2 regions of the Delftia sp. JD2 genome follow, and region 1 is predicted to be linked to the other one. Evidence: riboswitches for the same ligand, from Rfam matches in the RefSeq annotation. Region 1 holds a riboswitch; the other holds the start of a gene.
What was found. A riboswitch is a leader RNA that binds a small molecule or an ion and turns the genes downstream of it on or off. The one in region 1 is predicted to bind glycine.
Positions count from the first base shown of each region.

Region 1 (6,041 bases):
GCGATGCCGATATGGCGGGCCACGAATTCGGTGGCGTTCTCGAGGGCGGCAAGGGGCTGGGTGGAGGACATCAGCATGGAGGGACCTGTCTCAAAAGCTGAAAAGCGCCAGGGCGGGCCCTGGCGCCCGTCCTGGCCGGAAAGTGGCGTCAGTTGCTCTGTGCGAAGGCCGTGTAGGCGGCTTCGTCGAGCAGCGCGGCCAGCTGGCCTGCGTCGCTGAGCTTGACCTTGAAGAACCAGCCTTCGCCCAGCGGGTCGCTGTTGGCCAGGGAGGGGTCGTCGCGCAGGGCTTCGTTGACTTCGACGATCTCGCCGCTGACGGGCATGTAGACATCGGCGGCGGCCTTGACGGACTCGACCACGCCGGCCACATCGCCCTGGTTGAAGCTGGTGCCCACGGCGGGCAGATCGACGAACACCACGTCGCCCAGCGCATCCTGCGCGTGGAGGGTGATGCCGACGATGGCCGCGTCAGGGTTGGCGGCGTTGATCCATTCGTGGTCCTTGGAATACTGGATGCTCATGGCTTGCTCCGATAGAAACTGAAAAGAAACCTGTGAAAGGCGGTTTGAGAAAGGTCAGTGCGCACTGTAGCGGCATGCGATGGCAGGAAAAACGAATCCGCCGAACTCGATCCACGCCAAGCGCGCAGGCTGTCCTCAACCGCGGTGATAGCGGGGCGCCACGAAGGGCGTGGCCTGCACCTGCATGGGCACGGCCTTGCCGCGCACCATGGCCTGCAGCGTGGTGCCGATGGCGGCGCTGCCCGGCTCCACATAGGCCAGTGCCACGGGCTGGTTCAGCGTGGGCGACAGCAGGCCGCTGGTGACCTGGCCGACCTTGCGGCCGCTGGCATCCAGCAGCTCCGTGCCTTCGCGCACGGGTACGCGCTCCAGGGCCACCAGGCCCACGCGCTTGCGCGTGAGCAGCTCGGGCGACTGCAGCTGGGCCAGCACGGTGGCCGCGCCGGGAAAGCCGCCTTCGCGCTCGCCACCAATGCGGCGGACCTTCTGCACGGCCCAGTTCAGGGCGGCCTCGGTCGGGGTGGTGGTCGTGTCCAGATCGTTGCCGTACAGGCACAGGCCGGCTTCCAGGCGCAGCGAATTGCGCGCGCCCAGGCCCACGGGCCTGACTTCGGGCTGGGCCAGCAGGGCACGGGCAAAGGCCTCGGCGTGGCTGGCGGGCAGGGAGATCTCGAAGCCGTCCTCCCCGGTATAGCCGCTGCGCGTGATGTACAGCTCGGCGCCTTCCCAGTCGAAGTAGCCGCCCGTCATGAACACCAGCCCGGCCGTGTCGGGCAGCAGGCGCTCCATGGCGGCTGCTGCCTGCGGGCCCTGCAGCGCCAGCAGGCCCCGGTCGAACTGGGGCTCGATTTCACAGCGCTGGCCGATGCGGGCCTCTATGTGCGCCAGGTCTTCGTGCTTGCAGGCGCCGTTGACGATCAGGAACAGGTCGTCCTCGCGGCGCACGAACATCAGGTCGTCCAGAATGCCGCCCGCGTCGTTGAGCAGCAGGCCGTAGCGCTGGCGGTGTTCGCCCAGGCCCAGCACGTCCATGGGCAGCAGCGATTCCAGCGCCGCGCCGGCATCCGGGCCGCGCAGGCTGATCTGGCCCATGTGCGAGACATCGAACAGGCCTGCCGCCTCGCGCGTGTGCAGATGCTCGGCCATCAGCCCCTGCGGATATTGCACGGGCATGGAGTAGCCGGCAAACGGCACCATGCGCGCGCCCAGTTCCTGGTGCAGGTCGAACAGCGGGGTCTTGAGCAGATCGGTGGTGGAGGCAGCGGTCAAGGAGGGACTCTCTTTTCGGCAAGGGGCAAGGCACAACGCCATCCCGGAATCCCGGGATGTCCTGCCCTGCTGTCCGCTTTACCTGAGAGATTCACCCGCACCTTCCATGCGTGGGGCTTGCTCCTTCGGTGGATGGGGCACACCGCCGTGCCCTGCATCTCTCTCCAGCTAGGAACGCCTGCGGCCGTGGCGGCAGGCGGTGCCAGTCCTTTTGCCTGAGCGTTCGGGGCGAACCCTGCGCCTTCGGCGGTGCCGCTGCCTGTGACCATTGCGGCCGGGCGGGCACTCTCTCCTGACCGGCGCATTCTAGCTGCGGCCAGCGCCCGCGCGGCTTCGGGATTTCCGCGGGCCGACCGCAGCTCCATGCGCTTGCCTGCATGGATGCATTTGCAAATTGCATAACTGTCTAAAAAATCTCCTACATTGAGATGCATCGATATATGAAATCTCGTGAGCGAGAAGGAAGAAGCGCACATGCAGCAGACGCTGGGAGACACATTGGCCTGGCCGGCACGTTACCTGCCGAACAAGGAAGCCCTGGTCGCGTGGGAGGGCGGCGAGCGCCGCGCCTGGACCTACGCCCAGCTCGATGCCGAAGTCAACCGCCACGCCCATGGCCTGGCCGAGCTGGGCATAGGCCATGGCGACGTGGTCGCGGCCTTTCTCTACAACACGCCGGCCTTTGTCTTCACCATGCTGGCGGCCGCGCGCCTGGGCGCCATCTTCAACCCCATCAACTACCGGCTGGCGGCGCAGGAGCTGGCCTTCATCCTCAAGGACGGCGCAGCGCGCGCCCTGGTCTTCGAGCACGAGGGCGGCGAGGTGGCCGCACGCGCCCAGGCCCTGCTCAAGGCCGAAGGCGGCGGCACTGGCACGGGCATCGAGCACTGGATCTTTGCCGACGATGCCCCGGCCGACCCGCTGCCGGTCTGGGCCACGCAGCGCCTGTCCGCCCTGGCCAGGGGCCGCAGCAGCGCGCCGCCCCATGCCCATGTGCGCGAGAGCGACCCCTGCATCCTCATGTACACCAGCGGCACCACGGGCCGGCCCAAGGGCGTGCTGCATACGCACCGCAGCAAGCTGGCGCACAACGCCCTCATGCACCAGACCATGCAGTTCACGCGCGACGACGTGGGCCTGGCCATGGCGCCGCTCAACCACACGGCCGAGCTGCACACCAGCTTTTTGCCGCGCCTGCAGGCCGGGGCCACCCAGGTGCTGCTGCGGCGCTTTGACGTGGCCGAGGCCTGGCGCCTGATCCGCGAAGAGCGCGTGAGCTTCTTCTTCGCGGCGCCCACCATGGTCACCATGCTGCTGGCCGACCCCATTGCCTCGCCCGAACAGGCGCCCGCGCTGCGGCTGGTGGAGTACGGCGGCGCCTCCATGGCGCCGCACCTGATCCGCGAATGGACACGCAAGGTCGGCAGCGACCTGGTCCAGGTCTACGGCACCACCGAGATGGGGCCCTGCATGTCCATCCTCCTGCCGCGCGAGCAGCTTTCGCACGCGGGCTCGGCGGGACTGCCCTCCATGGGCCATGACCTCATCGTGGCGCGCCTGCGCGAAGACAACGCCCCCACCGATCCGGCCGAGGCCTGCCTGCCAGGCGAGGTGGGCGAGATCCTGGTGCGCGGCCCCTGCATGATGGCCGGCTACCTCAACCGCCCCGACGCCAACACCCGCGCCCTGGCGCACGGCTGGTACCACACGGGCGACCTGGGCCACATCGACGACGACGGCTATCTCTGGATCCGTGACCGCATCGACTACATGATCAATTCGGGTGCCGAGAACGTCTATCCGCGCGAAGTGGAAGACGCGCTGGTCGAGCATGCCGACGTGCTCGAGGTCGCCGTCATCGGCGAGGCCGACGAGCGCTGGGGCCAGATCGTCGCCGCCCACGTGGTCGCCAAGCCTGGCGCCACGCCCACGGCCGAGGCGCTGGACGCCTTCCTGGTCCACGGCGACCGCCTGGCCGCCTACAAGCGCCCGCGCCGCTACCACTTCCGCGAGGCCCTGCCCAAGACGGCCAGCGGGAAGATACAGAAGCAGTTGCTGAGGGTGGTGGTGGCAGCCTGAGGCTGCGGCCTGCGTTTACTTCTGCGCAGTACAGCACTGCGCCATCGAGTTGCGCAGCCACCGATGCATGGCATCCCCCTGCTTGCGCACATGCCAGGCCTGCTGGTAGGCAAACCGGGGCAGCTCCAGCGGAGGAGCGAAGCGGCGCAGCGTTTTGTGGCGGCGCAGGTCGCCAATGGCGCGGCTGCCCACGGTCAGCACGAGGTCGGTGCCTGCCAGCACCTCCAGCGCCGCGCTCCAGTGGGGCAGGGCCAGCACCACGCGGCGGCTCAGGCCTTGGGCGGCCAGCGCCCGTTCGATTTCCTCGTTGGCGTCGGGCCGCATGGCCAGCATGACGTGCGGGCGCTGCAGCCAGTCCTGCAGTGACAGCCCGCCGCGTGCCGGCAGCACGGCATGGTCGGCCACGCTCACGAACTGCTCCTGGAACAGATCCTGCACCTCGATGCCCTCGGGCAGGTCGGGTGCGTCGGGGAAGGGCCCCAGGGCCAGGTCCAGTTCGCCATCGGCCAGCTGGGCCAGCATCACCTCGCGCGTGGACTGGCTGATGGCCAGGTCCAGCCCGGGTGCGTGCTGGCGCAGATGCCGCATCAGCGGCGGCAGCACGATGCGCGATGCGTAGTCCGACAGCGCCAGCCGCAGCCGTCCGCGTGCGTGGGCCGGGTCGAATTCCGCCTGTGCCAGCAAGCCGTTGAGGCTGCCCAGCGCATCCGCCAGCGGTTGCACCAGGCCTTGCGCGCGTGCCGTCAGCGCCATGCGGCCACCGCGCCGCACCAGCAACGGGTCGCCCAGATGTTCGCGCAGCTGCGCCAGCGAATGGCTCGTGGCCGGCTGGCTCTTGTGCAGCCTCAGGGCGGCGCGCGTCACATGTTTTTCGGCCAGCAGGGCGTGCAAGGCCAGCAGCAGGTTGAGGTCGATCCGGCGCAGTTCATCCATGCCATGAATATAGAACGTGCAGGCAAACGATTTCCATTCATCCAGCAGATGCGAGAGCATTCAGGCATGGATTTACGAACAGGAAAAGGATGCTTTGCATGACAGGACGGAACACGATTTTGGCCATGGCCCCCGTGGGCATGGCACTGCTGGCTGGCGCCATCCTGCCGTTCCAGGCGGCGAGCAACGCCATGGTCGGGCGGGTGCTGGGCCATCCGCTGTGGGGCGCGCTGACTTCGCTGGCCGTGAGCGTGATGGTCATCGTGCCCGCACTCTGGGCCATGCGCGCGCCCACTCCCGCGGTGGCGCAGGCAGTCGCGGGGCCGTGGTGGCTATGGATAGGCGGCGTGCTGGGTGCCATCTATGTGGCCAGTGCGGCGGCCGTGACACCCAAGCTGGGCGCGGGCGGTTTTCTGGTCTGCGTGGTGGCGGGGCAGATCGTGGTTTCGGTGCTGGTGGACCATTTCGGCCTGATGGGCCTGGGTGCCAGACCGGTCAATTGGTCGCGGCTGGCAGGGGTGGCGCTGATTCTGGGGGGCGTGTTCCTGGTGGTGCAGGGCGGGCAGGCCCGTGCAGCGGCGGCGCCATGAGCGCCGCGAGCACGCCCTGCTTCAGCGGCGAAGGCCCTGGCCTTGCCCGCGTCAGGCGGGCATGCCCGGCGGCACGGCGGCCGGCCTTGCCGCTGGCGGACATTCCTGGCAGGCATCTGCCGTGCCGGGCAGGAACCGGCCCAGCCGGATGACAAAGCAGGCCCCGCCTCCGGCAGCCGGCTGGAAGAACGCGTCGCCTGCGTGCAGCCTGGCGATGCGCCTCACCACGGACAGGCCCAGGCCATGCCCGTTGACGTGCCGGGTGGCGCTTGCGCGTTCATAGGGCTCGAAAACCTGTCCTGCCGCTTCAGGCGCAAGGCCCGGTCCCTGGTCGCTGACGGAAATCAGCAGGTCACCGGACGCATCGCAGCGGGCGGCCAGTGTGATGTCGCCCGCCTTGGCATATTTGATGGCGTTGCCGACAAGGTTGGAGATGGCGATGCGCACCAGGACAGGGTCGCATTGCCATTGCTGCGGGCCGTGTTCCAGATCCAGTTTCAGGCGATGCCGCCGGGACCAGCCGACGAGCTCTGCAGACTCCTCCAGGAGTTCATCCAATGGCGTCTGCTCCAGTTGCAGCCGGAACGCGCCCGCGTCCAGCCGGTCGCTGATCAGGCAGGTGTCCACCAGGGTCATCAGCCGGCGCG
Region 1 is NZ_LFJT01000041.1:26,207-32,247, forward strand. It holds gene gcvP (aminomethyl-transferring glycine dehydrogenase) at 1-77, opposite strand, end outside; gene gcvH (glycine cleavage system protein GcvH) at 149-523, opposite strand; gene gcvT (glycine cleavage system aminomethyltransferase GcvT) at 659-1,834, opposite strand; glycine riboswitch at 1,852-1,970, opposite strand; glycine riboswitch at 1,986-2,097, opposite strand; gene ACM14_RS20385 (fatty acid--CoA ligase) at 2,267-3,871, shown strand; gene ACM14_RS20390 (LysR family transcriptional regulator) at 3,887-4,804, opposite strand; gene ACM14_RS20395 (DMT family transporter) at 4,903-5,394, shown strand; gene ACM14_RS20400 (sensor histidine kinase) at 5,446-6,041, opposite strand, start outside.

Region 2 (6,041 bases), on a different contig from region 1:
CGCCGCCGGGCCGGGGCATGGCCCACGGCGTGCTCACCGAAGAGGCCCAGGTACTGACCCTGGTCGGGCTGGACCCGCTGCGCCAGGGCGTGGCCCTGTCATCGGCCGTGGAGGCCGGGCATTCGGTGATCTTCTGCCGCCGCCAGGCCCAGGTCGCGCGCCAGGAACTGCTGCAACTGGGCGCTGCGCTGCGCGATGCGGCGGAGCCGGAGGAGGCGGCGCCCGAAGGCGAGGCACAGCCCCGCATCCGTGGCGCCATCTACATCAGTTGCCGGGGCCGCGGCGGCGGCCTGTTCGGCGGCCCCGATGCCGAACTGCGCACCCTGCGCCACGCACTGGGCGATGTGCCATTGATCGGCTTCGTCGCCGAAGCCGAGATCATGGACGCCCGCCTGCACCGCTTCGCCGGGGTGTTGACGGTGTTCACTGCCTAGGCGTCGTACACGCCGTACACACCGTCTGCACCTCAGACCGCGCGCGGGCGCACCGTGCCTGCGCTGCGATCCGGGTCCATGGCTGCGGCTCCCAGAAAATCGAAATCCACGGCCGGCTGCCTGCCGCTGACCAGGTCGGCCAGCGCCATGCCGGAGCCGCAGGCATGGGTCCAGCCCAGCGTGCCGTGGCCGGTGTTCAGGAACAGGTTGGCGATGGGCGAGCGTCCGATCAGCGGCACATTGCTGGGTGTGGCGGGGCGCAGGCCGCTCCAAAATTGCGCGCGTTCGGTATCGCCGGCGCCGGGGAACAGCTGCTGCACGCGCCGCACGATGGCCTCGCAGCGCACGGGGTCCAGGTTGCGGTCGTAGCCGTTGAACTCGGCCGTGCCGGCAATGCGCAGGCGGTCGCCCTGCGCGCCCGTGTAGCGCGAGAACACCAGCTTGAACTCATCGTCCGTCAGGCTGACCTGGTAGGCCTTGGCGGGGTCCAGCACCGGCAGGGTCACGGAGTAGCCCTTGGCCGGGTAGATGGGCAGGCGCAGCCCCAGCGGCTGGGCCAGCAGCGGGCTGAACGAGCCCATGGCCAGCACATAGGCGTCGCCCTGGATGCGTTCGTAGCGGCCGTCGGCATTGGTCACCTCCACATGGTCGATATGGCGGCTGGCGCCCGCACCCGTGGTGCGCAGCGCCATGACGTGGTGGCCGTGGCGGAACTGCACGCCCGTGGTGGTGGCAATGCGTGCTAGCTCGCGCGTGAAGAGGTTGGCGTCGCCCGATTCATCCTCGGCCGTATAGGTGGCGCCCGCTATCTGCCCGCGCACATGGGCCAGGGCCGGCTCCAGGCGCACGGCTTCGTCGGCGTCGATCAGGCGGCGGTCGCAGCCCAGGGCCTGCATCTGCTCGGTGGGCTTGAGCGCGCCCTCGAACTCGCGGGCGTTCGTGTAGAAGTGCAGGATGCCCTGCATGCGCTGCTCGTACTGGATGCCGGTGTCCGACCGCAGCTGCTGCAGAGCCTCTCGGCTGTAGGTGCCCAGGCGAACGATCTGCTGGATGTTGTGGCGCGTGCGCGCGGGCGTGCAGTTGCGCAGGAAGGACAGGCCCCAGAGCCACTGGCGCATGTCGGCGCGCAGGCGGAACAGCAGGGGGGCATCCTGCCGGCCCAGCCAGCCCAGCAACTTCAGCGGTGCGCCGGGGTTGGCCCAGGGCTCGGCGTGGCTGACCGAGATCTGCCCGCCGTTGGCAAAGCTGGTTTCGGCGCCGGGCGCAGCCTGACGGTCGATGACGGTCACTTCATGACCGAGAGATTGCAGATAGTAGGCCGAGGCGGTGCCGATCAGGCCGGCTCCGAGAACGATGACGCGCATGACAATGCCCTTTCAAAGGCATGTGCCGGTCACGCGGAAGCTGGTAGCTATGGATTCAATAGCAAGCAGCCGGCGTCCGTCGTGACGCAGCTGCCGCTCCCCCTGTCCTTGGTACCTGAGAGATTCACCGCCGTCCATGGGAACGGGGCTTGCTCCTTCGGTGCGCCGCATATTGCGTGCGGCGGCTCTCCAGACGGCATGTTGTGTTTGCAGTACGGAACCTGAGCGTGTATGGGAGTTTGCGCCTTCGGTGAGGCTCGGCACCGTGGTGCCCGCCTGCTCTCCTGCAGGGGCGATTCTATGTGGCTTGCGCAGCCAGCTCCAGTCGTATTGGGGATACCACCTGTTACCTGTATGTGGTGTGGCTGATTCAGGGTATTCCCTAGATCGCTCAAGCGCCTCCCTCGTAGCGCTGGTACGAGTCTCCGGTTTCATGTAAAAAAACTATTGAAATAGAAAAAAACATGATTTAGCCTATCGATATGTGCAGTGGTTTGTCAGTGCATGTTCTGGTCGATTGGACCTGCATGGGTTAACCATGGGTTGTGTATATGTCTGATAGGCGACTTAACGTTGCACAGGTGCAGGTCCATGGAAACTGGTCTGGCACTGAAAAAAATACAAGCACGGTGAATATGGTTTGTGGAGGGAGGAATGATTTGCGTCGCAAACCCGACTGAAGGTGTGTCCGGCTCAATGGGCAGCGGAGCAGCTCGCAAACGTTGATGGAAATCCACCCTTTTGATTGACGCGCAGGATCTGCGCGAAACATTTTGCTTCCAACCTCACCGGCTGCAAGGTGAGTTGTGAACTCGTGATTTAAATAGAACTATTCGAGGTACGGCGATGCAAATGCGCTGGGTACAACTGATGGCTATTGCCATTGGGAAAATCATTTTCCTGTCATATCTCCTTGAGAAAACGGGGAATATCATGCATGCTCTCAATCGCCTGCCTGGTTCGGCATTTTTTCGCAAGTGGCGTGCAGCGAAGTGCCTTTTCTCTTTGCTGCTGCTTTCATGCGCGGGTATCTCATCCACGGCACTGGCGGCGACCGTCGTTTTCACGGTCACCGACAACAGCGACGCTCCCAATGCCAATGCAACGACACCAACCACCTGTGTCAGCACGCTGGGAGGCACCTTTGCTGGCGCATGTACGCTGCGAGCTGCCATTCAGGCAGCCAACTACACGCTGCAAACGCTGGATCCGAGTGCCGATGTTTCCATCGTCTTTGCGCCGACACTGTCCACGTCGGTACGAACCATACAGAGTGGGACATCCAAGGATGCGGCCGGAAACCTCCATCCGTATGTCGACAATCAGACGGTTTACGTGCGCTGTGCCAATACATTCGTCAGCGGAGCCCAGTCCGGCGCCGTGACGGGAGCCACCAATGCCTGTGGTCAAACCCAGATGATCAGCGGCGGCGATACGGGCACCACCACTGGTGCCGCTGGTGCCTGGTACTGGCTCAAAGGCACCGTGCCAGCCGGCACGGGCTCGTTGACCATCGATTTCGGGGGAGTCATACAAGTCCAGAACTGGGCGGACTCCGCCTGGGAAAATTTTTATCTTGGTGGGAAGAACATCACGCTCACCAATTCGCCCAACATGACCTGTGGCGAAGCGGTATTCGTCGTTGGCTCCTCAGCAAACAATGTCACCATTGATCGCGTCGGCCTGGTGAATGTGGCGCCAACCCCTGCGGGAGAGGGGACGCCGTTCAACTGCGAGCTGTACGCGGAGATTCATCAAGGCGCACAAAACGTATTCTTTACCAATAGCACGATCAATTCCGCGATATGGAATGGAAATTACGGCAATAACAAGGGCTCGGCCATTTCCGTTGCCGCAAGCAACGGTGCAGGCACGGTTTCCAACATCGTTGTCGATAATTTCACGGTAACGAATCTGCCCAACCCTATCGGGGGAATGCAGCTCGAGCAGTTTTTCCAGGTCATGTCGAACATGACCGTCAACGGATTGACGATCAAAAATTCGAATATCGCACTGAGCCCGACTGGTGGAAATGCGCCCAGGGCCGTGGTGTCGGTTGATGGAACGATCAGCCTGGCCAATGGAATTGGTCTGGCCGTGACGGGTAATACCTTCTCGCTGCCTATCGCCGCCTATACCGGGTCATCGCCAACGCATGTGTCGGCACCAACGGTGAATACGGCAGCCTCAGGCACGACGCAGGTAGTGACGGTGACCGATAACAACTTCACTGGCGGCGGGGACGGGGTGAATATCGGTGGTACGGGTACGGCACCAGGATTGATTGGCAACAACAAGATGACAAGCCAGTCGAGAAGTGCCATCCGTATCACTACGCGTGATTTCTTCAAGATTTCTCAGAACACGCTGTTTTCCGTGCCTGTGGCTGCAAACTCAGGCATCAGTTTGCTGACGACGGGCAATGGACAAACCGGATGGACCCCCACCCTTGGCGTTGGCGCCAGTGACACCGCCGCCTGCACCTGGACATTCAATATCACGGCAAATGCCAATGCGAGCGAGCCGGCACCGTATACGGTGGAAGCCTTTTGGTCGCCGACCGGCGCGGGCGTCAACGATGCGCAGGTCTATCTGGGCTCCGAAACCATGGCCGGAGCCTCGGGAACGCTGACCGTTCCTTCGTATCTCAGCGGCCAGGTGCGGGTCACAGTGACGGACAGCAATTCCGGCGGAGCCCAGACCTCGCAGCTTTCAACGGCGGCAAGCGTCACCGGTTTTCCCTGTGCCTTGAAATCCGGCGTTCTGGCGACGACCAACAATCAACCTGTCGGCAGCAGCGACTTGCTGGAGGTCTACATTGTTGACGGCCAAGGCAATGCCTGGACGGGGGGCAGTGACACCGTCACCTTCGCAGCGCCGCCTGCAGGTGTCACGTTCAATGGCGGCTCCGCCGCAGTCAGCTGCACGACCAACTCCAGCGGAAAGTGCGCGTCTCCCATCAATGCCAGCAGCAGTGTCGCCGGAACATTCACGACACCCGTGACCTTGTCGTCGTCAGTCGCTGGTGCCACGTTCTCCAATCTTCCATTGGGTGGAAGTCCGGTATCTGGCGCAGTGACCTATCAGCCTTCGCCGGTTGCTTACAGCTTCACCGGGCTGCCGGCCAGCACGAGCGGGTCTGAAATCGCCGCGAGTCCGCCATCGATTGCGGCCAACGGCGTCTCCACCAGCACCTTGGCCGTGCAGTTGAAGGATGCTTTAGGCAACCTTGTCACCACCTGTACCGATACGGTGGCCTTCACCCTCAATGCGGGGACGCAAGGCGTTCCTGCCGTCAGCGTCACGGGCTGCAGTGCCGGCATGTACACGGGGACGGTGACATCGCCGGTGCTGGTCGGCAGCGGCACCTTCGGGTTCACCATCAACGGGTCTGCGGCTGTTGCCACCGCAACGGTCTCCTATGTGGCCGCAACGCCGAGCACGAGTGCATCGACGATAGTCGCCACGCCGACATCGATCGTGGCCAACGGCAGCTCCACCAGCGTGCTGCGCGTGCAACTGGTCGATGCCAGCAGCAATCCGATCAACACCTGCACGAACACGGTGGCATTCACCCTGAACGGCGGAACGCAGGGAACGCCGAGTGTGGGCGCGGCCTCGTGTACCGCCGGCATCTATACGGGCACCGTCACATCGCCCACGGCGGTCGGCAGCGGGATCTTCGGATTCACCATCAACGGCTCTGCCGCAGTTGCTACGGCTTCAGTGAGCTACACGGCGGGTCCGCCAAGTACCAGTGCCTCGACCATCGTTGCGAGTCCGACCTCGATCATTGCCAATGGCACTGCAACCAGCACATTGACGGCGCAGCTCAAGGATGCGTCAGGCAATTCGATTGCAACCTGTGCCAACACGGTGGCCTTCACGCTGAACAGCGGAACACAGGGCTCGCCTGCGGTCGGCGCGGGTTCGTGCAGCGCAGGGGTGTACACGGCAACCGTCACGGCACCTACCGCAGTCGGCAGTGGCACCTTTGGCTTCACCATCAATGGCTCGGCCGCCACGGCTACGGCTGTGGTGAACTACACGGCCGGCCTGCCCAGCAATGGCGCGAATGGAAACCTGATCAGTGCCAGTCCGCTCAGCGTTGTCGCAGACAACACTGCCACGAGCTCGATCAGCGTGACCCTGCGCGATGCCAATGGCAATCCCGCCACGGATACGGTGGCGCACACGATTGTCTTCACCAAAACGGGCGTGGGCACGACCACGCCAGCCGCAC
Region 2 is NZ_LFJT01000085.1:1,878-7,918, reverse strand. It holds gene ACM14_RS28140 (FIST N-terminal domain-containing protein) at 1-434, shown strand, start outside; gene ACM14_RS28135 (D-amino acid dehydrogenase) at 467-1,798, opposite strand; glycine riboswitch at 1,891-2,001, opposite strand; partial or broken gene ACM14_RS28130 (S-layer family protein) at 2,651-6,041, shown strand, end outside.
Region 2: it holds a riboswitch for glycine, as region 1 does, so the genes downstream of both, ACM14_RS28135 (D-amino acid dehydrogenase) here and gcvT (glycine cleavage system aminomethyltransferase GcvT) in region 1, are expected to answer to the same signal.